DNA from 3 places in the Providencia sp. 2.29 genome. Region 3 is predicted to be linked to each of the others. Evidence: predicted binding sites of a transcription regulator. Region 3 holds the regulator's gene; each other region holds the start of a gene.
The links. Region 3 encodes Fur, which represses iron uptake genes when iron is present. Its sites were predicted from a motif close to ATAATAATGAGAACNACTATCAA; they were not measured.

Region 1 (10,230 bases), 2.2 Mb from region 3:
ACTCAACGGTAGCTTGAACTTATCAGGGGCTATCTATCAGATAGATATCAAAAACAATCCTCAAGTTGACCCTGATCACCCGACGGGAGGCTTTGATAACTACTTTATTAGTGGGGGCAAAGTACGTAGCCAAGGTTTTGAATTAGAAGGTGTTGGCTATATTACGCCATTTTGGGATGTCTCTGTCGGCTACACCTATACAGACACCAAATATCGCGATGATAGCCAAAACAAAGGTAATGCCTACAACACGTTAACGCCTCGTCATATGTTACGTGTATGGACCAACTACGATCTTCCTTGGGATGAACGTAAATGGAGCATTGGGGGCGGTATGCAAGCACAAAGTGCTTATAGTACCACCAACGGCAATGTCACTTTACGTCAAGGGGGTTATGCACTCTTTAATACGCGTTTGGGGTATCAAATTGACGAAACGTGGAGCGCAGCGGTCAATGTGAATAACTTATTCGATCGCCGCTATTATTCAGGTCTTTTCTCTCCACAATGGAATAACCGTTACGGCGAACCTCGTAACGTGATGTTGACTGTAAAGGCTGATTTTTAATGAAATTAGTCAGTGCGATTTCCGTCATTGGCACTTTAATAGGGGGAGTTGTTCTCTCCCTATTATTCGTTCGCATTTACCCTTCGGATGATCTTCTAAACCGCTTGTATGGCGCTGTTTTTCTTGCCATTTTTTGCACCATGGGGATGTTTGTCTACTGCTTTACCGCGAGTAGCTGGCGACAAATGTTATTACGCAGTTACGGATGGTGGCCGCTTCCTCTATTGTGGTTATTGCTGTGGGGGGGAGGACAATGAAAGTCCCACTGACGCGCAGAATGTCCGATCTACATCGTAGTGCGGGTGCATTTTTGGGCGTTTTTTTATTTGTGATTATGCTAAGTGGCACTTGGAGCTTAGGAAGTGATGCTTTACGTCTTTGGTGGAATAAAGCGCCCCTTTCAGGAGAACTCCTGCCGCTATCACAATTACTAACGTTACAGCCAGAGGCTGCATTGGTGCAGTTACCTCAATCAGCCAATCCTACCATCACTTTTTGCCTTGGGATGGGGCAGTGCGATAACAGCTATAGTGCCATTACGGGCCAAGCTTTAGCGCAGAATACTCCTGCAATGTGGCTGGTCACATTGCATAAAAACCTATTTATTGATTTTCCAGGACGTATTCTGATTAGCCTATTTGGTTTTGCGTTGGCAGTACTGTTAATTAGCGGCTTTATTATTAACCGCCGCAAGCTAGCTTCGATGATGCGCTTACCGCGTCGGCTGAATTTACGCTTATTTATTCATGATCTGCATAATTGGCTGGGATTATGGTGCTATCCATGGCTAATTTTATTTGCTGTGACAGGGGCGCTTTCAGGGTTAGGTGCGTTAGGAACCGTTGGCTTGGCATCAAGTGTAAGCCCTGATAATCCACAGTTGGTCATGCAGCAATTGATGGGGGGCTTTCGTAAGGTTGATAACCACCAAGTAGTTCTACGCGAGCATCAACCAGAGCAAGTATTCGAGTGGCTTAAACAAACTTATCCCTCTTTTACGCCACAAACCTTGATGCGCCAAGGCGATTCATTGGTGATTGGTGGAGTACACGCGGGGCAACCGGGTAGTGCCAACTTTGAGCAATATCGTTTTGATTTGAATGAAGGGCGGCTTGTTGGTGTTCGAGACTCCTCTGATCACGCTTTCTGGACTCGTGCTTTTATCAGTATTCAACCACTGCATTATGGCCAGTATCAATGGCTACCAAACGTCGAAACGCTATTTAGCGTTTTGCATTTTATCGCGGGATTTAGTGGCTGTGTCTTGGTAGCGAGTGGGTTGGCAATGTGGTGTTGGCGGCATGCTGCCTCGCGGATTGCCGGGGGGATCGTTGGATGCTGTGGTGGACTGTTGCTGTCAGTAAGCGCATTGCTGGTTGTGATGTCTCTGTCATTAACATTGCCAATAAGTGCTTTTTTCCTGTGCTGGGGAGGCATTTTTATCCTCTGTCTAGTGATTAAAAATGCTCGCAAGATGCTGATTTTAATTGCTGCTTTATCAACTTTACTCTTTTTCATCGCATTTATTTTCTCGTTATGGCAGCAGCCTGCTGGCTTTAACCGTATTGATGTCATGCTGCTATTTTGTGGCTTGTTTTTGTTATTAACACTTGGATGTGTGGCTAAGTTATCTGCGACACAAAAAAGTGGTCGGAGTGGATATGAAAGATCTGTTACAGAATAAACAACTGGTGATGACCTTAGGATTGTTATACCTCGCTCAAGGTATACCGATGGGGATTGCGATGGATGCTCTACCTACCTTTTTACGACATGATGGTGGTGAGTTAAAGGTACTCGCATTTTTGCCACTTGTGGGCTTACCTTGGGTAGTAAAATTTTTATGGGCATCTTTTGTTGATAACCATTGGGGAAAACGGTTAGGACGTCGTAAGAGCTGGATTATTCCTATGCAGGTTATCGTGACACTCACCATGTTTGCACTTAGCTTTATTGGTTTCTCTGTGGAAAATGCACTGGCTTGTGTTGTATTGCTATTTATTGCTTCTTTAGCGAGTGCGACACAAGATATTGCCACCGACGGTATGGCGGCAGAGCAAGTCAGCGGCTCAATGCTATCAAAAATCAATGCCGTGCAGATAGCGGGCGTGATGGCTGGCTTTTTTATTGGTGGTGCAGGGCTGATGATTATGAGTGAGTCATTGGGTCAGCATATGGCATTAGCGATTTTGGCTTGTGTGCCGTTGTTAAGTCTGTTTTTTATTTCGTTGTGCCCATTAAAAACATCACAAGCCATTCAGGAAGATGAAAAAGCGAGCTTATTAAAAACCTTTAAGCGTCAAGGTGCACCTCGTCTACTGCTGCTAACCTTACTTTCTGCGGTGACCGCCGTTTCTGGTTTTGGTTTGGCAAAATTATTCTTAAATGATACAGGTTGGTCGCTGGCTCAGATTGGGAAAATGGGAATGGCAGGTGGCATGGTCACGTTAGTGTTAGGTTGTGGGGGCGGCGCTTGGTTGATTGGTAAAATCGGCGTCTGGCGCGCATTCTCATTTGGCCTATTATTCGCATTACTCTCATCGCTATTATGGACATTCCAGTCGATGAGCGGCGTATCAATGGCATTAGTGGCTACCTGTATCACACTTGGTTCATTATCTTCCGGTGTCACTTCTGTGGCGATTATGACCGCAGGTATGCAATTCGCTTCTCGCTATACGCAAGCAGGAACGGATATGACAGCAGTACAGAGTACTCGTGATATTGGTGAATTGGCTAGCTCAATGATGCTGGTGGGGCTAACGGCGGCGGTAGGCTATTCTGGCGGGTTTATGCTAGGGGCTGGTATTGCGTTTGTTGCATTGTTAGTCACCTTTTCTCACTATCGTTATATGAAAAAAATCGAAGCTTAATTGTCATCTTCCTGCCCACTCCTTGGGCAGGAATTGTTATTTAAAAGCGATAAGTAAAATCAACTGAAACCGTTCTACCTGGCGCAGGCATCAAGCTAAGCGCCATTGGATCAACATAGTATTCATTAGTGAGGTTAGTGACGGTAAGGTTGATATCCGCATTAGGGTTGAACTGATAATTAGCGTAAGCATCATAAGTCACGGTTGATAAATAAATTAACTGGGTTCCCGTCATCCCAACGGTATTCCATGAACGGTTTAATTTATGAGTAGGACCGCTATTATAGATACGGCGAACGCCAATATCTAAGTTGCGTTCATCAAGTAGCCTCACCCCAAGTGTTGTATTGATGCTGTATTTGGGTGGGTTAGTGATATTAACTAACGAGGTGCCAAAACCACCATTCACACAGTTTGGGGTATTAGGATCGCCATAAGCGTACTGACGAAAACGCTCAGCAGTTTTCGTATCACACGTTGTGGCTTCTAAATAGTAGTTACCCGATACATCAGCATAGAAGCGATCTTGATCATAAGCTAAGCTATATTCAATACCGGATGTTTTATAAAGATCCACATTCTCTATGAACCAAGAAGCGTTATTTGGGTGATAGCCTCGAGTGATCATGTCATGTAAGTCACTCTTAAACCAGGATACCTTAGCGGCAAGTTTATCTTCTTCGGTAAATAGTGAGTTTTGTACAGTTGATGCACCGATTTCAAGAACTTTGTTTTTCTCTGGTTTTAAATCAGCAGACGGCATTGAGGTCCAGTTGCCTAAAGTTGACTCAAAGATAGTTGGGTTCTTAACGGCTTCACTGTATTTAACATAGATTTGACTATTGTCATCAAGGTGAAATGCCAGCCCTACCTGTGGGCTGAAATCGCTTCCTTTCCGCTCAATAGGTTTGGTGTAAGCGTATTCTGTGGTGACTTCTTTTTTCAGATAACCTTTTTCCCCTCTTGGGTCAGGGTCATAACCATCAAAGTCATACTTTTCGCCAAGCGTTGTGTTTGCGTATGGGGTTTTCTTTAAAGAGTCTAACGTGTAGTTTCCTTGTTCATCAGGCCACCACTCCATATACCAGCTTTCAGGCCATTTGGTGAAATATTCACCGTTTTTCTTTAAGCGAGCAAACGTGTACTCTTGAGTGCGAGATTTCGCCGCATAAGCGGTGCTGTTTCTATCTCTAACATGATATTCGGTATAACGCCCTCCAACTTGAACTGTTAACCAATTCACGGGCTTATATTCTAGGGAGCTTGATAAGCTATACTCTTTGCGAACACCACTGCGCAAGAAATAGTTTTTTTGCAGATTTTCTTTTAGGACAGGTGAATTAGGGCCGGTATCTTCATACTGGAAAGCACCACCAATTGTTAAATTAAACTCACCAAGACGATTTTCGAACGTTGAGCGGTTGGTTAAATTCACGCCATATCTATCCGCTTTAATATCGGATAATAGCCCTTGTTTGTACTCTTCACTTTGTGGGTCTGGACGCTGCTCAGTACTTTGATCGAAAACAGGAACGTTACCGATATTTGCATTGTACATACGGCTGACTGAGTGGGTATACCACAATTCAGAGGTCAAATTGACCCAATCATTATCCGGATCAAAATTGTGCTTTGCTGATAATGAATCAATGGTAATTTTACTCGGGATAAATTGATTAGATTCCCCTTTGCTATTGGGGGTTGTAATCATCGATGGCATGATTTCACCCCATTTAGCGTCATAACGGCGATAAATTAACTCGAGCTTTTGGGTATCAGTAAGCTCGCCAGCCCCTTTGACTAACCAAGATTCACTACGGTTATGGGTATCAAGAACCTCTTTTCCAGCAGGATAGGCGTCAATCACCGCGGCTGTTGTCATCCCCGTGCCACCCGTTGACGAATAATGGGCGTCACGATAGCGTTTCGCGCCGTTTTTACCTGCAAAATAGTTACCTTGATTACGGTAGGCGTAAGCTGCAAGTAATTGATAGCGATCCTGATCTGTTGCGATAGCGACACTACCAAAGCGGCTATTCATATTCGGCCACGGATTGGCGTCATTACTCTCTTTGGTTTTAGTATAAAAACCGGATCGTTCTGAGACCGTGTTATTGGCAAGCCCCCCTCTTAAACGTACCCCAAAAGTTTCACCTTTCGGAATAACATCGGCAGGTTGTAAGGTTGTGACCCGCACCGCTCCTCCGATAGCTCCCGCGCCATCTGTCGCAAGGGTAGGACCTTTGTCGATGGTAACATGGCTAATCAAGTCGGGGTCTAAATAGCTGCGTTGCTGTACACCAGCGTAACCACGGTAAACATCAATGGATTGCTGCGTACCGTCGACAATAACGGGAACGCGGCTTTGGCCTTGTAAACCGCGAATATTGACATCTAACGCTCCGCCATTACGAATATCCCCAAGATGGACGCCACTGACGCCACGTAGAAAATCGGCAGCTGAATTACCTCGGAATCTCTCAACGGTTTTGCCATCAATATAGGACGAGGAGCCAAGCTGCAAATAAGGATATTCAGCATCTAGCTCCTTTTGTGATTTTGCGGAAACTTTGAGAGGGCCTAGCTGTGTTGGTTCTTGAGTTGCACTCTGTGCAGTCATCATGCCGCTTGCCATAAACGGACTCACACCAATCATTAATTGAAGAAGCCGAGTGACAGGCTTCATAGTGTCATTTTTCATAGCCATTATTGTTAAAGATTAATTGGTAATGAGATTGTAAATAATAATTATTATCATTCAATGAAATAACTAAACATTAACAATAAAAGATAGATTTGTACTAATGTATTGATTTAGAAAAATTATAAACATGACTAATTTGTATTTAGGCAGTCAATATAATTACATAGTATTTGTTGGGATATTGAAAAAAAGAAGGGTGACTGTATCGGTAGGAACATATTGCTTAGAAAGGACTTTCTTAGCGTTGGATCAAAAAGAGGGGCTATATCGCATAGCCCCTCTAAGCATATTGATGGTTTAATCCGTTATGCGGTTACTGCTAATGTCTGGTGCATAACTGGGTGGAATTTACGTTTGAAGTAAATTAACCCGTGACCTTCTTCTCTCACGATAATCTGCTTCATTTCAACCAAATAAACAGAATGCGTACCAATGTCTTGCACTTGGGTTATTTCACCCTCTAGGTTAGCAAGTGCATCTTTCAATAATGGTTGTTGCAAAATACCTTTATCCCAGATGCTCCAAGCAAAGCGCTCTTCCATTGTAGAGCCTTTCATTCCCGCGAAGTGGCACGCCATCTCTTCTTGTTCATGGTTAAGGATATTGACACACAGGCGGCCATTTTCTTGAAAGACCGCATTCATAGCGCTGTTGCGGTTAACACACACCATCAAAGTGGGTGGCGTGTCCGTGACTGAACAGACTGCTGTTGCAGTAATACCGCAGCAACCTGCTGTGCCATCCGTGGTGACTATGTTAACTGCTGCACCAAGACTTGCCATCGCATCTCTGAAACGCAGGCGATGTTCATTTTCTAAAGACATATTGACCTCCTGCTGCCGATTATTTCAGCAGCGAATCTAACTTATTAATATCGTTGTTGTTATGCAGGTGTGGGCGTTTCCAACCATGCTGATCGTAATCAGACAGGCAGCGGTCAACCATATCTGTCATTGCTTTCATATTACCCGAACCATAAGCATGGCGTAGACATTGCAGACGAATTTCGTCCTGACTACCCGCATAGTTGATTTCATAAAGCTCATGACGTCCGCCAAACTCGCTTCCAATCGCATCCCACATTAGCTTTAACACCTTGATACGTTCTACATGATCCATACCGTTAGAGCCACGCACATATTTTGCCAGATACTTATCGATTTCTGGGTTGTTCATGTCTTTCACACTGGATGGTAGATATATCAAACCACTGGTGACATTACTTTCTATGATATTCTTGATTTTCGTATAGGCCATTGGTGCCATTACGCGATAAGTTTGGATTGCTTGCGTATCTGGCAGATAGGCTCCGCCTTCCCAAGCCTTCGCTTCCGAAGTCATTGCATCGGTAAGTGACCAGAATAAATTACGCCATGCGACCACTTCACCTAAGTCTGCTTGTACACCACGGAAGTCGACAACTCCAGTACATTCAAGGCTTTTTTGCAGTAAGCCTGTAATGAAATCCAATTTAACCGCTAAACGCACGCAGGCTTGTAATGGGAACAAGCGAGCGAAACCACCTTGTACAGCCCAATTACGCGCTCTATCAAAATCACGATAAATTAATACGTTTTCCCATGGGATCAACACATGATCCATGACTAATATCGCATCATTTTCATCAAAACGGCTTGATAGTGGGTAGTCAAAAGGTGCGCCTGTTACGCCAGCAACTAATTCGTATGATGCGCGTGAAATTAGTTTCACACCATCAGCGTCCATTGGTGCGACGAACATCAGTGCAAAATCAGGGTTATCCCCCATCACTTGTGCAGAGCCGAAACCGATAAAGTTGTAGTGAGTTAGGGCGGAGTTAGTGGCAACCACTTTTGCGCCGCTGACGATAATACCTGCATCAGTTTCTTTTTCCAGCTTGATATAGACATCTTTTACTTCATCAGCAGGTTTATGGCGATCGATTGGTGGATTAACAATCGCATGGTTAAAATAAAGCCCACTTTCTTGAATACGTTTATACCAATTACGCGCGTTATCAGCGAATTGGCCGTAATATTCTGGGTTAGCCCCTAAACAACTGGCGAATGCCGCCTTATAGTCTGGAGTGCGTCCCATCCATCCATAGCTTTGGCGTGACCAATCAGCGATGGCGTCACGTTGTTGGCGCAGTTCATCGGCGCTGGTGGCGAAACGGAAGAATTTGTGTGTATAGCCGCCGTTTCCGGTATCTGTTCCCCAGCAAAGGCTGTCATGAGTTGCTTTATCATGGAGTGCATCATATAACTGTCCTATTGAAGCGGCTGAATTACGAAATGCTGGGTGAGTGGTGACATCTTTAACACGCTCACCATAGATATAAATTTCACGGCCATCTTGTAGGCTTTTTAAATATTCTTGGCTGTTAAATGGGCGTTTGGCATCTGAGCGAAAATCTTCTGGTTTCATGTCTACCTCGTTATCTCACAAACAGCGCCGGCGCATCATAGGGTACATATTTTCGCTGGCATCTGGATTATGTTAATTTTATGTTTATTTTGTGTTTCTTAATTGAAGCTTTTTATTTAAAAATAAGAAAGAGACTTTAGAAAGGATCGCTGGTACTTTTCGTTGAAAAAGAGAGTTTATGATAAGAATGTGATCACGGTAGTATTTTTAATATTAACAAATGATCGATGCACTATAAAAATAATCATTTAATTCAATAAATTAAAATTTATTAACTACTTAATGAGTTTAAATTTTACAGGATTTTTTGATAAAAAAACTACCAATAAAAATTGCTTTATCAGTGATTTTTAAAAGAAAAAGTACTTTTCCTAGGAAGAAAAAAAGGTGTGCTGATCTTTCTCTATCGAGAACCGATGACAATAATAAAGTTAACAAAAAGTTGCATTGCAAGACGTTGTCGGTGCTAAAACTTCTCTTAGGTTAAGCGTACTACAATAGCGAAGATTGAGTTTTCGATATGTAGCACGCTGAGTTCCAGTAAGAGAAGCGCTAGGCGATATGGTTTTTTTTCAATAAAAGATCTATCGATTCATTGATTAAGTTACCAATGTGCAAGTAGTTATCCATATTTCTATCGCCATTTCGAAAACAGATTTTAGATTTTATTTCTGAATACGAACCTAAAATACTCGTTGGCTGCTCTGTACTATGTCCTTTTTGGGTGACAAATTGATGGTTTATAGGGAAGCTTATCAAGGAGGCTGAAATAAAGTTATCGGGGCATTTTGTTGAAGAAACGATCAGCAAGTTTAAGGACATCGAGGCGAGCTGGGCAAACAGTTCCTCTGAGCTATCCACCGTGACTATTAAGTTAATATTAGGGTCACTTGCTAAGACGGCTTCTGTAATGTAGGAGGCAAAATACTCTGGTAATGAATCAGAAATGCCAATATGAAAAGTTTTTATATTATTATTTGTAGATTGCTGTGCAATGGCTTTAATTTCTTCTATCTCTTTTAAAATAATCTTGCTGTGCTCTAAGATTTGTAGACCCAAAGGTGTAAAGTTAACCCGACGGGTGGTTCTTTCTAGCAGAAAACAGCCGAGTGTGTTTTCTAGTTTACCAATCTGAATACTTAAGGTTGGTTGAGCTACATTGCAATATTGAGCCGCTTTTTTAAAGTTAAGAAACTTACCTAATGCGTTTAAATACTCGAAATCTCTAATATTCATTTTGTTGCCTCTGCTGTGGTTTAAAAATCAAATTTCGTTGTTATTGTCCATTGCTTACATGACTGAGAATGAGTACTAATAAAAATTAAACAAAAATCATTAAAGTAATGGGATAATAAAACATCTGTTTTCAATGAAGTCAGTTTTACTTAGCTGATGACTAAACTCATTCATAATGAAATCTCGAATTAATCCATCATTGTTAAGGTATTACATAGGAGATATCATTATCAGATAAGTTTATTCAGACAGAGGTAAAATATTTCTCAATACGACCCATACTTTTTTAATAAAAAAGAATTAACATGATTAATTGTAATCTTCTTATTCTGTTAGCAATAAAAATCCAATCCTGATTTTTAAAGTTGTTATATCTATTTGAATAACAAACAAATATAAAAAATAAAGAACAAGATCTCGCATTAGGCATATAACTAAAAATC
Region 2 (10,230 bases), 1.5 Mb from region 3:
AATAAAAGACACCCGCAATAAGATACGGGCGCCGTCAGATTAGCAAGTTTAGGTGAACAATTAGTAGAACGAATGCTCACCACGTTGGTGCTCAGTAAGATCTTTAACACCTTTTAGCTCGCCTTCAAACATTTTGAGAAGTTCTTTTTCAATCCCTTCTTTTAATGTGACATCGACCATTGAACAGCCGTTACAACCGCCACCAAACTGTAAAATAGCAAAGCCGTCATCAGTGATCTCCATCAGTGAGACACGACCGCCATGGCTTGCAAGTTGTGGGTTAATTTGTGATTGTAAAACATACTCAACACGTTCGATAAGAGGTGCGTCATCAGAGACTTTGCGCATTTTTGCGTTAGGCGCTTTGAGCGTCAGTTGTGAACCCAACTGATCTGTCACGAAATCAATTTCTGCGTCTTCTAAGAATGGTGCGCTGATCTCATCAACATAAGCGGATAGGCGCTCAAATTTCAATTCTTGGTCTGTTGCTTCAACAGCGTCCGGTGGGCAGTAGGAAACGCCACATTCAGCAGAAGGTGTGCCTGGGTTGATGACAAACACGCGAATTTGGGTGCCTGGCTCTTGGTTTTCCAGTAATTTGGCAAAATGAGCCTGTGCTGCTTCAGTAATATTAATCATAATCATTTGCTCAATAATAGTTGACCGCTTTAGTTGGTTATAATACGCCCATTTGCCCCATTCCTACAAGGTGCGACAGAGTGACCAAGCCTGTACTGTCTCTACACCCGCACAAATCAGCAATTGTGCCGCGGCTTGCATCGTCGCGCCTGTCGTCAGCACATCATCAAAAATAGCGACGTGCTGCCCTATGACAGGGGTTGTTAGGGTAAATGCGCCATTAAGATTGCTGTGGCGGTGTTTACGTTTTAATGTTATCTGAGCCAGTGTATCACGAGTGCGCAATAATGAATTTCGTGAATAGGCAATATTTAACCACTTGGCTAAATATTCACCGATAAAAGCAATGTGGTCAAATTCACGTAACCATAGCCGCTTAGGGTGTGAAGGGATTGTCAAAAGCCTATCAGGCTTAGGCCAAAGCTGCTGGCGATAACCATTAAGCCAATGTAATGCGTACACTTTAGCAAGCGTGAAAGCTAATTGAGGCTGTGGGTTAAACTTATAACGATGGATTAATTTACGTAAAGGGGCTTGATAGGGGCTAACAGCGATTAACCGATGCCACGCAGGCGGCTGAATTAAGCAGCGACCACATAGGATGTGGCCTTGTTCGGCTGGTAGTGCGCACCGATGGCAGACATTTGACATGGTTGGGATGCGCTTTATGCAGAACGCACAAATCCCGTGATCCACTAATTTTAATGGCTGCTGGCATAGCCAACAGGCACCTTGCATTGTTAGCATAAGCATATTCCTGTGAAAAAAGAGAGTGTAACCATGACGCAGTTGTACTGGGAGACAATCGGTGAAGGTTCTCAAGATCTTGTGTTGCTGCACGGATGGGGGCTGAATGCCGAAGTGTGGCGTTCCATTATTCCGCGAATCTCACCGCATTTTCGTTTGCATTTAGTTGACATGCCTGGCTATGGTCGTAGCCAAGGGTTTGATGCGATGAATTTAGCCGCGATGGCTGATACTTTATGGCAACAGGCGCCTAAAGAGGCTATTTGGCTCGGGTGGTCACTGGGGGGATTAATCGCCAGTCATATTGCACTTAGCCATCCTCAGCAGGTAAAAGGATTGATTACGGTCGCTTCATCACCTTGTTTTCAAGCCCATGAGGGGAGCTGGCCAGGGATAAAATCAACGGTGCTACTTGGGTTTGAACAGCAACTATCGACAGATTTTCAGCGCACAGTCGAACGTTTTTTAGCATTGCAAACGTTAGGCACTGAAAGCGCTCGTCAAGATGCTAAATTGCTAAAATCTGTGGTGCTGGAGCAGCCTATGCCAAAAGTGGAAATTCTAAATGCAGGGCTAGAAATTTTACGTATTACAGATTTACGTGAGGAGCTTAAAGCTCTCACCGTGCCATTTTTACGTCTTTATGGTTACTTAGATGGTTTGGTGCCACGTAAAGTCGCGACATTACTTGATGAACGTTATCCTAATTCACCTTCTGTTGTGATGCGCCATAGCGCCCATGCACCCTTCATTTCCCATCCAGATGAATTTTGTGAATATTTACTGGACTTTCTGGCACGATTGGAAGAGTGACCTATTAGCTCAGTGGCAATAAGCCACTGAGTAAAATGATAAAACTAACGTTGCTGGGTAGGCGAAAATAGGGCATAAGGGGGAGCTGGTGCGTTGTGTTGCCCAGAAAGATGTGCGTCATGGAGCGCTAAAGGGGATTTATCCCCTAGAAATAGTTCGCCATAAGATGGAGGAACGGCAGAGCAGGTAGAGCCAACCGTGTCTTCTGCCATCAACGCCTCGGGTGGGGCGGAAGGCTCAAAAGGGAGTGGTGGCGCGGACGGCGCAAAAAGGTTTGCACGATGGGTTGCCGTTTGTTCTTGGTCGGCGGCAGGTGGTCGGTGGTAATAAAACTTTTTGTATTTCAATGTTTCGGTAGAATAGCCATTTTCAAGGTTATAAGCCGTAGCTTTGCTAATCAGCGTCGTAAGAAAGGCGTCAATACTATAGAATTTTTCAACACCGACATTAGGGTCAAAGAGGGTGAAAGTTGTGACATCATCCGCTGGATTTTTACGGATATAGGCCGCTAATGTATCTTTACCGGCAAAAATTTGTATCCCTGTCTCTTTATTGCCTGTTTCAGCCTGCCGGGCGTCTTCACGTAACCCTAGTTTAATTTCAACAGGCGTTTTTATTTGAAAAAAATAGCTAAGCTCAGTTTCACTCGCTGTGATAAATCCATTTTTTGCCATAAATTGGTCATATTGCTTTAACTTGGGGCAACGCATTTGTTCCGCAGCGGTATTAAAGCAGGCCTCTATTAGGCTTTTATCGGATTTGGTAATGAGTTTTGATAAATTATTGGGGTATCTGCTGAGTAATTTTTTAAATAAAACCTTATTTAATGAGGGGTCGAGCTCATCAACGTTTTTAAGTGCTTTATTTTTTAGTGCATTAAAATATTGTTCAGCTAATTGATGAACGCTGTCACTATATTTTTTGAAATGTTGGCTGCTTTCAACATCTGCTTTTCGGTGGGTTGCGAGTGATTGTTTGACGCCTAAACCTCGGCGATCAATTTTGCTAGAGCTGGCATGATAGTCTTGATAGCGTTTAATCACATCTAAGGGTTTTTGGATATCAAGTACTTTTTTGATACTTGTTGTGAGTAATTCATGGGAGATATCGGTTTTATTTGAAGTTAAGTGAGTACGATTAAGATAATCTTGCGCTCGCGATAACAAGCTGATGTAACTGTTACCACTATTTTTCACTGAGGTAACGAGGAAATAAGCGGTAAGGCCTTTGGTTAAATTATATTTCACTTCTGATGGGATTGCTTGATAGCCGAATTGACGAAGGTAATTAAGCGTATTATTTAAAAATAGGCTTTTATCAAATCTTGTCATACATACTTCCTCTTTTAACCTGAATGAAGTCATGTATTTTAGTGAGTAATTTGATTAAAACTTTAAAAAAGAGACATTGTCGAGGTCGCGTAAGTCACTCACAGAGCGGGGGTGACTTTATTTTATATAAAGGGTGTGAGCAATTACTGCTTTCGGGGCATCCTTTACAGCTTGTTCCGGTTAAACAGGCTGTTATATCGACTTTTTCGATTTTGTTCATTGCGACTAATTTATCGAGCATCGCTTGGATAAGTGATTTAGGGGCATGGAGTCGTTGGCTGAGTAAGTCGAGGTCAGCTTGCCCATACAGTGCAATGAAATCCCTGATTTGTAACAAGCTGACCATCGTTATTCCCCGTTAGTGGCAGGCTTTGCCTGAGCAGTCGGAACAGGATTTGGCGGTTTGATTTGCCAGATTCAGTGTTACTCTGCTCCGTGCTCGGCGCAATAAGGTAAACAGCACAAGATTAAATATGATAACTGCAACAATAATAATTAAGCTGCTTTGCGGGTGCTGGCTAAAAGTTGCAGCTTGGTAGAACAGAGCCGCAAGGCTATAAGCCACATTCAGCCCCCATAAAATGGAGAATGCCATCCAGCTTTTATTGGTTTCACGAGCGATAGCCCCCATGACCGAAACACAAGGGACATACAGCAAGACAAAAATAAGGTAGCTGTATGCGGCAATATCGGAACCAAATTTGGCTGCCATGGTGCCCATGGATCCAGAAGCCATTTCACCATCGCCTTTACTTGCCTCGATTGGATTAGAAAGTGCACTTAGGGTAAAGGTCTCTTTCAAACTATCCCAAGTTTCTGCGACTGCATCCCCCAACTCATCGAGTAAATCAAAGGATTGGGCATCGAATGGCTCGGCGGTGATATTTTCCGCGGTGTAGAGGGTGTTTAATGTTCCTACAACAACTTCTTTTGCCATCGCACCAGTAATCAAACCAACAGTGGCTTGCCAGTTATCGGTATGCACTCCGATAGGCTGTAAAACAGGGGTAATCACTTTACTGACGGAAGCAAGAGCGGAGTCATTAATATTATCGACAGGTTTTCCTGAAAGGGAAAAACTATTTAAAGCGCCGATAAACATACTGGCAACCACGATAACTTTACCAGCACGGATCACAAAGCCTTTTAGGCGCTGCCAAGTTTGGATCAACAGCGTTTTTAAGTGGGGCACATGATACACCGGGAGTTCCATCACAAAGGGAGAGGCTTCACCACGCATTAAGGTATGTTTCAGTAGCAAACCCGTTAAGATAGCGACAACAATTCCGAGGATATAGAGTGAAAAAACAATACTTGCGCCACTTTTCCCAAAAAACGCGGAGGCGAATACCGCGAAGATAGCGAGCCGTGCACCACAAGACATAAATGGAGCCATTAATACGGTAATGAGGCGCTCACGAGGTGCATCCAACGTACGTGCGCCCATAATGGCGGGAACATTGCAACCAAAACCCACAATTAATGGCACGAAGGATTTACCCGGTAAGCCCAAGGCCTGCATTAATCTATCCATCACAAAGGCGGCTCGTGCCATATAGCCCGAGTCTTCTAAGACAGATAAAAACAGGTACATCATACCAATTTGCGGTACGAGAGGGAGTACGGTATTGATACCGCCACCAATACCTTGTGCAAGGAAGACGGTGAGCCAATCAGGGAAACTGAAATACGCCCCTACCCACTGAATACCATGGATAAAGATGGCTTCTGAGGCACCTTCAAAGAACGGCTGCAAAGCGCCACCAATATTAATTGCCAAGACGAACATTAAGTACATGACAAATAAAAAAATCGGAACGCCAAGCCAGCGGTTAAGGATGAGTCTATCAAGGGATTGCGTTAATTTGTTGGGCTCCGCGGCACTGTTATTGATGGATTTCTCACAAATCGCCGCAATGGATTGATAGCGGGCATCGGCAATTAACAGTTCAGGCTCTTCATTTAAGCTAGCTTTTAAGTGCTGTTGAGTGGCCTGCAATTGCGCTTCTGTAATATTCGCGCGCTGGCGGCTATAAATATCGCCTTCGAGTATCTGCAATGCTAACCAACGACGTTGTTGCTGACTAAATTGCTGCGCCGAGATCTGCTCAGAGAGTGAATCCACCTCTTGTAATAAGGCCGCCGGATATTCAACCAGCGCTGTCATATTGTTCTGAGGATGTTTATCAATCGCTTGTTTGAGTTTATCAATCCCTGTAGCACGGGTTGAAACCAACGGAATGACAGGGCAACCCAACTGCTGTTGCAGTTTTTCAACATCAATCTCAATGTGTTGGCTTTGTGCAATATCCAACATATTAAGTGCGATGATGCAAGGTACTCCCAACTCCACTAATTGCAAAGTGAGGTAGAGGTTGCGCTCTAAATTAGAGGCATCGACGACGTTAATCAGCATATCGGCTTCGCCGCTTAAAATAAAATAGCAGGCGATTTGCTCATCGAGAGATGTCTGTTCTGAAATGGTGGTTAGCGAATAAGTACCGGGCAAGTCAACTAATTCAATATGATGCTCAGCCGTATTAAAACGCCCAACTTTCCTTTCGACGGTGACACCAGCCCAGTTACCAACCCGTTGGCGAGAGCCAGTTAATTGGTTAAATAGCGTTGTCTTACCTGCATTTGGATTGCCAATGAGGCCGATGGTTAATGGTTTCATAGTGTTTACCGATAATAAAAATACAAAATAGTAACGTGGTATAACAACACCTGATATTAAGTCGGCGTGGCTTCATCAAGGTTGAGTAAGGCGAGATCTTTTTTTCGTAGTACAAGACTAACTCGATGCGTTTCGATTTGTATTGGGTCTCCTAAAGGAGCAAAACGTACTACTTTAAAAATGGAACCCGGTAATAAACCAAGCGAGAGCAGTTTTTGTCGGTAAGCGGGGCTTATCTGCGGTGAAAAACCGAGTATTTTGTAGCTGTGTTGAGGAAGTAGTGACATATCGCCTTCCATTAGTCATAGGTAATAATACTGATGATTGTTATTAAGAGAGATACAAGTAAAAAGTCAGCATAAACAGAAAAAAATCTAATCAATAATGATAATAATAATCATCAACTATTCGTTATATTTAGCCTCTTTTTTCGTCAAATTTAATTGATGTGGATCAACTAAGCATTGAGTTTGCCGCGCACCAAGGCGAAACCCAATAAATTTATAGAGTAAATTAAAATCGATTAATGTATTTGTTTTGTTAATTATTCACGGGGCGAAATAGCTTGGGCGTGAGTAAAAACCTCTACAATCAAAGAGAAATCGGATTGTAGAGGTTGAGGGATTAGCGTTTTTTACCGAATGCGGCAGCGAGGGCATCACTCATCGCACTGTTTCCAGTGGCGGCTTGGTTTTTCCGTGACATGTCACGTTGTGCAGATTGCGGTTTACGTGAGTTTCTCTCTTGCTGGCCATTATGGCGGCGTGGTGCGCTATTGGTATCGCCGGGTTGTTCATCAAGGCGCATCGATAAGGCGATACGTTTGCGAGGGATATCAACATCCATCACTTTTACTTTAACGATATCACCTGCTTTAACCACTTTATGTGGGTCTTCAACATAGCTGTTAGACAGCGATGAAATATGCACTAAGCCATCTTGATGCACACCAATATCAACGAAAGCGCCGAAATTAGTGACGTTAGTCACCGAACCTTCCAAAATCATGCCTGCGACTAAGTCATTCATGGTTTCAATGCCTTCGGCAAAGGTCGCCGTTTTAAACTCAGGGCGTGGGTCGCGACCCGGTTTGTCCAGCTCTTTGATAATATCGGTAACAGTAGGAACCCCAAACTGCTCTGTTGTGAAGTCGCGAGGGCTTAAGCTATTTAAAACAGAGGAGTTGCCCATAATCTCTTTAAGGGGCTGGCGAACAGTTTCGAGGATCTTTTCAACAACGGGATAAGCCTCTGGGTGAACGCCAGAAGCATCAAGTGGGTTATCGCCGTTGGTGATCCGTAAGAAGCCCGCACACTGTTCAAAGGCTTTTGGCCCTAAGCGAGTGACTTTTAGAAGCTGTTTTCTATCTGCAAAACGGCCATTCTCATCGCGCCAATTTACCACGTTTTGCGCGATCATTTTGCTTAGACCTGCAACGCGGGTTAGTAAGGCAACAGAAGCGGTATTCAAGTCAACGCCGACAGAGTTTACACAGTCCTCGACCACGGCATCGAGTTTACGAGCTAATTGAGTTTGGCTCACATCGTGTTGATATTGACCAACACCAATCGATTTCGGGTCGATTTTCACTAATTCGGCGAGGGGGTCTTGTAAGCGGCGTGCGATAGACACGGCTCCGCGCAGTGACACATCAAGATCAGGGAATTCTTGAGCGGCCAGCTCTGATGCCGAGTAAACGGAGGCCCCCGCTTCACTCACAATCACTTTCTGTGCTGTGACTTCGGGGTACTGTTTTTGCACGTCAGCAAAGAAGCGCTCAGTCTCTCTTGAAGCCGTTCCGTTACCGATAGCGACTAACTCGACTTGGTGTTTTTGACATAAGGCCGCAACGCTAGCCGCCGCTTTAGCCGCTTGACCTGTGTGTGGATAGATAGTATCCGTTGCGATAAGTTTACCTGTCGCATCCACCACCGCGACTTTCACCCCTGTCCGTAGACCCGGATCTAACCCCATAGTCGCCCGCATACCGGCTGGTGCCGCCATCAATAAGTCACTGAGGTTACGCGCAAACACATTGATTGCTTCTTCTTCTGCTTTTTCGCGCAGTGAGCTCATAATCTCAGTTTCGAGATGTAGCAATACTTTGACGCGCCATGTCCAGCTAATAACCGCTTTACGCCATTGGTCTGCTGGTGCATTATTCAATCGAACATCAAGGTGGCGAGTAATGATCTCTTCACAGTAACTTTCTTTTGGTGGCTCTTCAAATTGCGGGTCACAGTTTAGTGATAGCTGTAAAATACCTTCATTACGACCACGGAACATGGCTAATGCGCGATGCGACGGAACGGAAGAAACAGGTTCTTGGTGATCAAAGTAGTCACTAAATTTAGCGCCTTCGGTTTGTTTGCCATCGATAACTTTGGAAACCAAATGGGCATTTTTCAGTAAATAGTCGCGAACTTTAGCTAATAATGCTGCATCTTCGGCGAAACGCTCCATTAAGATATAACGAGCACCATCGAGAGCCGCTTTCGTATCTGCCACGCCATTTTCGGCATTGACAAAGGATTGAGCGACATCATCGGGGGATTGAGTGGGGTCATTCCACAATGTGTCTGCTAACGGCTCTAGGCCTGCTTCGATAGCAATTTGCCCACGAGTGCGGCGTTTGGGCTTAAAGGGCAAGTAGAGGTCTTCAAGCTCGGTTTTATTTAAGGTGTTATTGATAGCAGCGGCGAGTTCGGGAGTGAGTTTGTCTTGTTCTTCGATTGACTTGAGGATGGTTTGCTTGCGTTCATTTAACTCTCGTAAATAGCCTAAACGGTTCTCTAATTGGCGAAGCTGAGTATCATCAAGGCCTCCTGTGACTTCCTTACGATAACGAGCAATAAAAGGAACCGTATTCCCTTCATCTAACAAGGTGATAGCAGAAAATACCTGTTTCGGTTGAACTTGTAGCTCTCCCGCGATTATTTGGCTTAGAGTTTCATTCATGTCGCTTTTTAATACCTAGTCAAAGAATGGTTAAAAAATTTATGGCACTGTTATACTTGCACAGAAGCAGAATTTCTAGGGTGAACTTTGCTAAAGTTAAAGATTAATTCTGTATATAATTTATAATTATCTAACTTGCTTACTGATTTATGAAGGTTATGAATAAGAGTCTCTTAATCACACGCGAAGGTTGGGATGCGCTAGACAAAGAACTTAAATATCTTTGGAAAGAGGAGCGCCCAAGAGTCACTCAGTCGGTTTCTGAAGCTGCGGCTCAAGGTGATCGTTCAGAAAATGCGGAATATATTTATGGTAAAAAGCGTTTGCGAGAGATTGATCGTCGAGTACGCTTTTTATCTAAAAGATTGGATCAACTAAGAATTGTCGAACCAGACCCACGGCAAGAAGGGCGAGTCTTTTTTGGCGCATGGGTGAAATTAGAAGACGATAATGAAAATATCAGAATATTCCGATTGGTCGGTGCCGATGAGTTTAATCCATCCAAAAATTGGATTTCTATTGATTCTCCAGTTGCTCGCGCGCTAGTTGGTAAGCAGGTTGATGATGAAATTACGGTGAATACACCTGGGGGGCGGGTAACCTATACAGTGTTAGAAATTAGTTATAAACCGCTAGTCCTATAAGGCGTAAAATTATTCATTAAATTTCAAGTTGATGGTAAATTAGGACGTTAACTATCTTATATTTTACTTATACACAAAATAATTCAGGTGATATGCCGTTATTAAGCGCAAGTAAAAATTTATCGTCATGACTATTTTTGTGATTTAGATAGCAGCGCTTTGTAACACCCATACAGCTTGGAGCATGGTGGGTATATTCTTATTTTAAAAATAATTTCGATAGATTGCACATCTTGAGGGCTACAAAATGCAAGAAAGCTATAAAGTTCTTGTCGTCGATGATGATATGCGTTTGCGTGCCTTGCTTGAACGCTACCTCACAGAGCAAGGATTTCAGGTACGTAGTGCCGCGAATGCTGAACAAATGGATAGGATCCTAACGAGGGAGTCGATTCATCTAATCGTTTTAGATTTGATGTTG
Region 3 (10,230 bases):
TTCAAGTGTGGCAACGGCTTCAACCACATTAGGATAGCGAGCCATGATCTCATTTGGGATGGTAGGCAAGCTGATTCGTTCAGCAATAATGCGGTTTTTCACAAAACGTTCAAAGACTTCAGATAAGCCTTGAACACGCGCTTCATTTGCCGTGTTGCCTGCCGACATACCATTAGAGACATATAAGTTGCCGACAATATTCATAGGAATATAAACCGTTTGGTTATCGGATTGGCGAGTAAAAGGCAGTGCACAGATACCACGCTCTTCATTACCCGATTGTAAATCGATCAACTGACTGCCTGCCAAAGCATTATCAGGATCGTAAAATTCACGTAAGCGAGTGTCTAAAATACCTTCCGGTAAGCTATCGTCTTCGGTAAGAGGAAACCATTTTTCATTGGGATAATGAACAAAATCACCTTCAGCGATCGATTTTCCTAAATAGAAATCGGCAAAGAAATAGTTAGTTGATAAACGCTCGAAATATTCACCGAGTGCAGAAGCTAAAGCGGCCTTTTTGCTCGCGCCTTTGCCGTTCGTAAAGCACAGAGGGCATGCTTTGTCTCGAATATGGACTGACCAAACATTAGGAACAGGATTCAGCCATGAGGCTTCTTCAATATCAAAACCGAGCTTTTTCAATTTTGTTTGAAATGCATCGATGGAAACTTCAAGGGCGGCATCTTTGCCAGGAATAAATGTTTGGCTCATGATTTTGTTACTTATCAATAGGGAGAATTATAGGGGGCTATGATACGGATTTTTGTTACACACCTCACGCAAAATTATCCTAATCCCCACTATTTTGCCTAAAATAATTATCGGTATCACGGAAATGCAGTTTCAAATCCACATAATAACGGTAGTTTATTTAAAGAGAGGTTATAGGATGAAACAGAGTCATAAAATATTACTGGCGACAGCGCTCTCATTGGCAAGTACATCCGTTTTTGCACTACCAAATATTACCGTATTAGCCACCGGAGGAACGATAGCAGGAGGTGGTGAATCAGCAACATCTTCAAGCTACCAAGCCGGAAAGGTCGGTATTGATGCTCTCATCAATGCAGTGCCTGAAATCAAAAAAATAGCGAATCTTAATGGCGAGCAAGTGGTCAATATTGGCTCCCAAGATATGAATGACCAAGTCTGGTTAACGTTAGCGAAAAAAATCAATCAAGAGTGTGATAAAACAGATGGATTTGTGATCACTCATGGTACAGACACGTTAGAAGAAACTGCCTTTTTCCTCGATTTAACAACATCATGTCAAAAACCTATTGTATTGGTTGGCGCAATGAGACCATCGACTGCACTGGGGGCTGATGGCCCTCTCAACCTATATAATGCGGTGGTGGTAGCGACGGATAAATCAGCGGGGGATCGCGGTGTCTTAATGGCAATGAATGATAAAGTGATCCAAGGGCGTGATGTCGTTAAGATGAACACAACCGAAGTGCAAGCGTTTGAGGCAGTAAATGCAGGCCCACAAGGTTTTATCCATGATGGCAAAGTGACTTTTTATAAACCAGCAGAGCCTAGAGATAATAAAGCAGCCTTTGATGTCAGTAAATTAGATAAATTACCTCAAGTTGGCATTGTCTATAACTATGCTAATGCCTCTGCTGCCCCTGTGAAAGCGTTACGTGATGAGGGAGTTGAGGGAATAGTGAGTGCGGGGGTTGGGAATGGCAACATGTATAAAACGGTTTTTGATGCATTAGCCACTGCTGCTAAAGAGGATGTGGTTGTCGTTCGTGCCAGCCGTGTACCAACAGGCTACACCACTCGTAACGCTGAAGTGGATGATAACTTATATGGCTTTGTAGCTTCAGAGCGCTTAAACCCGCAAAAAGCACGTGTTTTACTTCAATTAGCCTTGACTGAAACCAAAGATCCTAAACGTATTCAGGCACTTTTTGAAAAATACTAACCCACACTAAAATTAGCGAATAGGGGGAATGACCCTCTATTCGCAGCTTTTCGCAGATAAATCCACCCTATTGGCGACAATATTAGCGGTAATTAGCGCAAAGCAAGGTACTAAGGAAAAGAGTATAAAGAGCCATATTGATGCCGATTGCGCACCTTCAATCCCTCCAGGTGAAGAAAGCCCTGCAAGGTTAGCGATCATACCTGCCAAAGAGGCACCAAAAGCAGTGGAAAATAGCTGTAAGGTCGTAATTGCCGACGACGCTTTTTGAGATTCACTTCCAGCCGAGACTTGCAATACTCGCGTGAGCAAATGTGGCCATGCTGCACCAATACTTGCGCCAGTGATAAATAGACCAATACAAATAATCCATACCTGAAATGCTTCAATAGCAATAATTTTTGTTATGAACAATGCAAGAGTGGTTAGGCCTACCAGTGTGAATAGTGGAGCAAAACGAATAATTCGCACGGCAACCGTCGGCTTTAGTGATGAGGAAGCAATGGCGGCACTTGACCAACCCGCACCGACTAGGGCCGCTAAATAGCCTGATAACAAGGGAGCCACACCATGCAATATCTGTAAAAAATAGGGAACAAAAACCTCTGTTTGTACACTTAGACCCAACAATGCCATCGTGAGGTAAATAGGCGCTAATTGTGCAGAAAAGCGAAATGTTCCCGAAGGGAAAAGCGTATTATGACCACGACGCTCAATAACCATTAATCGAGCACACAGTAAAACGGCAATAAACATCCCTCCAATAGGGATAAATTTGTCTTGACTTAAACTGCCTAGAGAGATGGCGAGCACGGCGCAAGAAAGCAGTAAAAGGGCCTGTAATGGAATCGGCTGTTGAGGGCAGTTTTCATGGGGATTTTTTGCCGGCAAAATCCGCCAAGTCAGCCATAAATAAGGGATACCGACTACGACCAGACACCAAAATGCTCCTCGCCATATATCGTACTCTGCAAATACGCCACCCAGTGCTGGCCCTAGTAATGTTGCCATTCCCCACATACTCGACATCATCGCTAACACTCTCGACCATAAATGTTGAGGAAATACAATGTGTACCATTGAGTAAGATAAGGTGAGTAAAATCCCGCCACCAGCCCCTTGGATCACTCTGCCAAGGAGCATCACTGGCATTGAGGGGGTGATAGCGCAGATAACGGATCCTACAAGAAAAATCAACGTCGCCAGCCCATAACTTTTTTTGGGGCCAAAATAATTGAGGATCCGTGAGGTAAGGGCGGACAAAATAATCGAAGACAGAATAAACAGTGTGGTATTCCAAGCATAGAAATTAATGCCGCCAATATCCCGTACAACGGAAGGTAATGTGGTAATGGTGATATAAACATTAATCGCATGGAGGCAAATCCCCCCCGATAAGGCAAGTGTTAAACAGAGATTCTTACCGGTGAGTAGTGTACGCCAACCTTCCTGCTGACTTTTCTCTATATTCACGTGTGACGGATCCCTCTTATTTCTCTTATTGAATCGCCTTATTTTCCCTCACTAAAATCATTCACTTGATCTGTTTATGAGTGAAAAACTATTCATCAACTAAAGCAGTTATGAATCAACTTAGCAAGTTTGAATGAAACGATTACATTCAAATGTAGTTATTTTTTATGTTGAAATAAGTCCAAAATGCCCATTCTGTCCATAGTGTTTTGCCTGCATTTTATCCTAAAATCAGGATATTAATTCGATAAATACCATAAATTCGAATAATTAGTACTGTAAATGAATAGAAAAATTAATGTGTCTTGGCTCATATTTTAGGAATAAATATATTTTTAGTCTTGATAATTCGCGTTGCGAAAAATAGGCTAAGTAGGTACTCGTATTTTGTTTATCAAAACTAATCATTACTTAACGGGCGGCTACTGAAATTTATCACTGAAAAATAATATAAAAAACTGAGGAAACATCGAATGGTTAATAAAAATGTCAATCGTGGCAGGGGAATACTCGTGCTTAAAATAGGAATAGCACTCCTTCCTATTAGTTATCAACCAATAAGTTTTTCTGAGCAATTTTTAGATGATTCAACCCTTAAAGGCGGTTTGTATTATTGGCAACGTGACCGTTCGAGGAAAGAGTTAAATCCAGAAAGCGATAAATATAAGAAATATGTCGACAACCTTAAACATTCAACCGTGAATGCCAGCCTTGATTATTCTTCAGGTTATTTTCAGGATGTCATCGGTTTAGATTTAGCCGCATTTACAGCCATAGAATTATCCAATAGTGGCCCAGCGGCGCCTAATGAAATTGGTTTTAGTGATGCAAAAACGCGTTGGGATGAAAAATGGACCGGTGATCGAAGTGGTGTCAGCGTCTATAAAGCAGCGGCTAAAATGCAATATGGTCCGTTTTGGGGCAGAGGCGGTTATATCCAACCAACAGGACAAACACTATTAGCTTCTCACTGGAGCTATATGCCCGGAACTTATCGGGGTTTCGAAATCGGTGGGGTATTTGATTTCGCACAACAAGGGGCCTTGAGCCTGTCATATATGTGGACAGACCGTTATAAAGCGCCTTGGTATCGCGATATGTATAACTTCCGTGAAGCGGATGGCCAAACAGGGATCAGTTATTTGCAATCCCTTGGTTTTAAATATGATTTTAAAAATAACCTTGTTTTAGAGGCGGCTTATGGGCAAGCAAAAGGCTATATGGACCAGTACTTTGCTAAGGCCTCTTATGCTGTTCCTGTGGCTACACGTGACCTGCGGATGTCTTATCAATTTTATGGAGCAAAAGATAAGGTAACCAATGGTGGCATTAATGATGTTTACGATGGATTGGCGTTCTTGCAAGCCGTGACGTTTGGCTATACCTATGATCAGTTTGATTTTCGATTAGAAGGCACTTATGTGAAGGCAAAGGGGAATCAGGGCTATTTTTTACAGCGTATGACCCCGGGGTATGCGACATCAAATGGGCGATTAGATATTTGGTGGGATGGGCGCTCCGATTATAACGCGAATAATGAAAAAGCGCTCTTTGCGGGGGTGATGTACGATTTAGCTAAATGGGATCTTGCTGGTTGGAAAGTAGGAACATCATATATTTATGGATGGGATGCTAAACCCAGCACGAATACACAATATGCTCAAGATGTAAAATTAAAAGAAACGGCTTGGAACGTTGATATTTTATATACCGTTCAGACAGGTAAGGCGAAAGATACCTTATTTAAATTACATTTTACTAAATATGACAACCATACAGATATTCCAAGCTATGGTGGTGGGTTCGGCAATATATTTCAAGATGAAAAAGATATTAAGTTTATGGTCATGATGCCATTTACTATTTTTTAATAGCGCGGTCACTGCTATTAAAAAATAAAATAGCAGTGGTTGATTTTGAATTTAATATTGAGGTCACAATGAAAAAGAATTATTTAAGTCCTTTAGCATTATTCATATCAGCAACACTTTTTTCTACCGCAGTAAATGCTGAACAATCATCGGCTCAAGTCGTCGATGCATTAAGTGATATAGATGTGAAAATAAATGTGCTTGATAACCAAGCTGGTGAGCATGGTACTCACTGTGCTGCACTGGGTGCCGATTGGGCTGCATGTAACCGTGTCGATATTACCTTAACAAATGGCGATACTGCGATTGAATCCAACGATTGGGCGCTTTATTTTCATAGTATTAGACAGATTCTAAAACAAGATAACCCGCAATTTAAGATCACACATATTACAGGCGACCTTCATAAAATTACACCAACAGAGCAATTTAAAGGGATTAAAGCCCACGAAAAAGTGGTATTACCGCTAACGGGAGAATATTGGCAGGTTAGTTATTCAGACTTTATGCCTAGGTGGTACGCGACATCGGGAGATGCATCCCCACGCAACCTTAAGAGCACTGATACTCAAGATCCAACAACCTTTGTTACCCCCTTTGAACTGAAAAATTGGAAACGAACCGACGCCGATAACAATCTATTAATGACGCCAGAAAACCGCTATCAAAAAAACTTAGCGATGAAACCGTTATCTGAGCAGCAATTGCGAGGGCAAATCTTACCTACGCCATTTGATATCAGTTTGCAGTCAGAGGATGTTGATCTGAGTAAAGGCGTTAAATTACAACTAAATGGGCTAACGAAAGGTGAGTTAGCTGTTATTGAACAACACTTACAACTGAGCAAGCTAAAACAAAATAGTCACGGGTTCCCCATTGAAGGAAAAATCGCACCTAAGCAATTTTCTACTGAAGATCAAGTGAGTGGTGCTTACAAATTAGTGATCACACCGCAACGAGCCGAAATTATTGGTTATGACCGTATAGGGTTATTTTATGGTGTAGGTTCATTATTGTCAGCAGTAACTGAAGGTGACACACCGAAAGTGGCAGCAATGGTCGTGAATGATAAACCACGTATGGAATATCGTGGGGTCTTTTTAGACGTTGGACGAAATTTCCACAGTAAACAGGTGGTGATGCGATTAATTGACCAGATGTCACGCTATAAATTAAATAAATTCCATTTTCATTTAACCGATGATGAAGGTTGGCGGATAGAGATCCCCGGTTTACCTGAATTAACGGAAGTGGGAAGTCAGCGTTGCCATGATTTAACTGAGCAAAAATGTTTATTGCCGCAACTCGGGTCGGGGGCTGACAATAATAATATGGGGAGCGGCTATTTCACACGTGATGACTATATTGAAATTTTACGTTATGCCAAAGATCGCAACATTGAGGTGATCCCTGAAATTGATATGCCAGCCCATGCACGTGCAGCCGTTGTTGCTATGGAGGCGCGTTATAATAAGTTAAGCGCGGCGGGCGATGAACAAGGGGCAAATGAGTACCGCTTAGTTGACCCATCAGATACTTCAATAACCACATCGGTACAGTTTTATGATAAGCGCAGTTATTTAAACCCTTGCTTAGATTCATCACAGAACTTTGTCAATAAAGTCGTCAGTGAAGTGATGCAGATGCACGATGAAGCAGGTGTTCCACTGAAAACATGGCATTTTGGTGGTGATGAGGCGAAAAATATTCGCTTAGGTGCAGGCTTCCAAGATAAACGCGGCCCTATTGAGCCGGGCAAAGGTATTATTGATAAACAGCGCGAAGATAAGCCATGGGCAAAATCGAAAGCATGTCAGGCTTTAATTCAGCAAGGGGATGTCAGCGATTTTGACCATCTTTCCAGCCATTTTGCTAAACAGGTGAGTAAAAGTTTGCAACAAAAAGGCGTTACAACAATGCAAGCATGGCAGGATGGTTTAAAAGACGCTTCGAGTGCGAAAGATTTCGCCACTGACAATGTTCGCGTTAATTTCTGGGATACTCTCTATTGGGGAGGCTTTGACTCGGCAAATGATTGGGCAAACAAAGGCTACCAAGTGGTTATCTCCAACCCAGACTATGTCTATTTTGATATGCCTTATGAAGTTAACCCAAGTGAAAGTGGTTACTACTGGGCAACACGCGCGAGTGATGAACAAAAAGTCTTTGCTTTTGCTCCGAATAACCTCCCTCAAAATGCTGAAACCTCAGTGGATAGAGATGGGAATCCTTTCAGTGCGAAAAGCGACAAGCCTTGGCCGGGCGTATATGGTCTTTCAGGGCAATTGTGGAGTGAAGCCGTCAGAACGGATGATAAGGTCGAATACATGTTATTCCCTCGCATTTTGCCGCTGGCAGAAAGAGCGTGGCATAAGGCGCAATGGGAAAATGATTATCAATCAGGGCGTGAATATATTGGTGGTAAAACCCAATATGTTTCACAGCAAAAATTAGCAGATGATTGGAACCGTTTTGCGACTATCGTAGGGCAAAAAGAGCTTCGCCGCTTAGATAGAGCCGGAGTTGCCTACCGTATCCCTGTTCCTGGTGCAAAAATTGAAAACGGTGTGCTACTGGCGAATATCAGTTACCCTAGCTTAATTATCGAGTATGCATTGGCAGATAGCGATAACTGGCAGGTTTATTCGGCGGATAACCCACCCAAAGTCAATGGGAACGTCAAAATAAGAGCGAAAAGTCCAGACGGGGCGAGGGCGAGTCGTGTAGAAATCGTGACTCAAAAATAACGGGTATGTGGTGAGGGAGCGAATGAAGAGGCTCCCTCACGGTTTTATCGTCACCATACAATAATCACATTCTATTACCCGCCGAGCTTGGGTATCAGAACCCTATCAACCATACGACTTAATCTTTACTCAGCTGACAAAGGATTGAAGGGGACTCGTTAGGTTCTTGAAAGATCTCAAAACAGGATAAGTAAGGCATTAATATGAAGTGGGGAAGGCTAGAGCCCAGTGAGTACTGGACTCAAATCCCACAGCCTTTTTAAAAACTATCTATAGTCAGTTAAAGGCAAAGATTTACGGTAATTACTCTTTTGGATCGTGTGCATCCGCATTTTCACGGCAATCGCCATCAGCACAGTGACCATAAAGATACAAACTGTGGTTAGATAGTTTAATACCGTGGCGTGCAGCGATATTGGTCTGGCGCTCTTCGATGGATTTGTCAGAGAACTCGATGACTTTTCCACAGTCTAGGCAGATTAAGTGGTCATGATGGTGCTGTTGAGTCAGCTCAAAAACGGATTTACCGCCTTCAAAGTTATGACGTGTCACGATACCTGCATCATCAAACTGGTTTAATACGCGGTAAACTGTAGCCAGACCGATCTCTTCGCCCATATCAATCAGCTTTTTGTAGAGATCTTCCGCACTGACGTGATGGCACTCAGGCTCCTGAAGTACTTCCAATATTTTTAATCTTGGAAGAGTGACTTTGAGTCCAGCATTCTTCAATGCTTTATTGTTGTCTGTCATGCGGGTTTGTCCTGTATCTTAAATCATAAATTTAACAATAATGAGACGTTTTTAACATAAATTCAGTTGTCTTCTAAACTGATTTACAATTATAGGCATGGAAATAAAAAATAGAAACCATGCTTTGTCGCATTATTATAATAGTATTAATAAGCCTATTTCTAATTAGTCGATTAGCCTAAAATTTCAGACAAAGACATCTCTTCTGAAATTTGCTGTACCCATGCATCAACACGTTCTTCGGTGAGTTCCGGCTGGCGATCTTCATCAATAGCAAGGCCGATAAAGTGGTTATCATCCGCCATTCCTTTAGATGCTTCAAAATGGTAGCCATCAGTTGGCCAATGACCGACGATCACTGCACCGCGTGGCTCGATAATATCGCGAATGGTTCCCATCGCATCACAGAAGTACTCCGCATAGTCTTCTTGGTCGCCACAGCCGAATAAAGCAACAAGTTTACCTTCAAAGTCAATTTCTTCGAGTGTTGGGAAGAAGTCATCCCAATCACATTGGGCTTCACCATAGTACCAAGTTGGGATACCGAGAAGCAGAATATCGAATGCTTCAATATCTTCTTTACTGCACTTTGCAATATCATGAACTTCCGCGTTCTCGTTGCCTAATCTCTTTTGGATCATCTTGGCAATATTTTCTGTATTACCAGTGTCACTACCGAAGAAAATGCCTATGACTGCCATAAAGTGAATAACCTCTTGTTTTTCCAATCTGGTTTACTAAAGCCAGATAGGGCTAAATTTGAACTAAAGTACCTAGAATTTTGACCCTATTTTGGCGAAAAAGCGTGAATAAATCTGTCGAATTTGTGTGGTTTATGAAGACGAAACTATTGACCAGAAGGCTCATAGACTAGCGCTAGCTGTGACATTAACATCTCTTCTATCAACTCACTACGGCTCATGTTTTTTTCATTCGCCAATTGATTCAATATCGTGACAGCATCTTCATTAAGTTTTAATTCAACGCGGCGTAGTCCTTTGACCTTATCACGCTTAAGTTGATTACGTTTGTTGATTCTTAATTGTTCATCCCGCGACAGCGGACTTGTTTTAGGTCGCCCAGGCCTGCGTTCCTCAGCGAACAAATCAAGGGTGGTGCGATCAGTTTGTTCTTTTGCCATATATTTTTACTGCTAAAGGGCGTATACCAATAATCCAGCGCGCAATAATACCCTAGCTGACTCCCTTGTACCATAGCGTATGTCGAGCGAAAGTTATTGATAGTAAAAAAAAGAGCTGTTTGTTGGAAAAAGCACCAGCCGAGCGCATGCTGGTGCTTTGACGGTACTATTATTGAGTTTGCTGCCGCCATAAATGTGCATATAACCCATTTTGCTGAAGCAAATTTTGATGGTTATCCATTTCAGCCACCTTACCGTCGCAAATTACACAAATGCGATCCGCATGCATGATAGTATTCAAACGGTGCG

Region 1: the regulator Fur is predicted to act here: its motif matches at 6,177-6,199, upstream of I3B46_RS04055 (TonB-dependent receptor domain-containing protein).
Region 2: the regulator Fur is predicted to act here: its motif matches at 6,589-6,611, upstream of feoA (ferrous iron transporter A).

Annotation. Positions count from the first base shown of each region.
Region 1 is NZ_CP065420.1:926,440-936,669, forward strand. It holds gene I3B46_RS04035 (TonB-dependent siderophore receptor) at 1-568, shown strand, start outside; gene I3B46_RS22285 (hypothetical protein) at 568-825, shown strand; gene I3B46_RS04045 (PepSY-associated TM helix domain-containing protein) at 822-2,252, shown strand; gene I3B46_RS04050 (RhtX/FptX family siderophore transporter) at 2,230-3,441, shown strand; gene I3B46_RS04055 (TonB-dependent receptor domain-containing protein) at 3,482-6,142, opposite strand; gene hpaC (4-hydroxyphenylacetate 3-monooxygenase, reductase component) at 6,451-6,969, opposite strand; gene hpaB (4-hydroxyphenylacetate 3-monooxygenase, oxygenase component) at 6,989-8,551, opposite strand; gene I3B46_RS04070 (LysR family transcriptional regulator) at 9,104-9,787, opposite strand.
Region 2 is NZ_CP065420.1:264,118-274,347, forward strand. It holds gene nfuA (Fe-S biogenesis protein NfuA) at 61-639, opposite strand; gene I3B46_RS01125 (hypothetical protein) at 703-1,386, opposite strand; gene bioH (pimeloyl-ACP methyl ester esterase BioH) at 1,420-2,199, shown strand; gene I3B46_RS01135 (hypothetical protein) at 2,244-3,530, opposite strand; gene I3B46_RS01140 (FeoC-like transcriptional regulator) at 3,625-3,876, opposite strand; gene feoB (Fe(2+) transporter permease subunit FeoB) at 3,889-6,207, opposite strand; gene feoA (ferrous iron transporter A) at 6,264-6,494, opposite strand; gene I3B46_RS01155 (Tex family protein) at 6,832-9,165, opposite strand; gene greB (transcription elongation factor GreB) at 9,324-9,809, shown strand; gene ompR (osmolarity response regulator transcription factor OmpR) at 10,057-10,230, shown strand, end outside.
Region 3 is NZ_CP065420.1:3,274,499-3,284,728, reverse strand. It holds gene ycaO (30S ribosomal protein S12 methylthiotransferase accessory factor YcaO) at 1-714, opposite strand, end outside; gene ansB (L-asparaginase 2) at 893-1,936, shown strand; gene I3B46_RS15500 (MFS transporter) at 1,973-3,409, opposite strand; gene chiP (chitoporin ChiP) at 3,883-5,280, shown strand; gene I3B46_RS15490 (beta-N-acetylhexosaminidase) at 5,349-8,027, shown strand; gene fur (ferric iron uptake transcriptional regulator) at 8,331-8,780, opposite strand; gene fldA (flavodoxin FldA) at 8,954-9,481, opposite strand; gene ybfE (LexA regulated protein) at 9,628-9,921, opposite strand; partial or broken gene I3B46_RS22520 (type I secretion system permease/ATPase) at 10,091-10,230, opposite strand, start outside.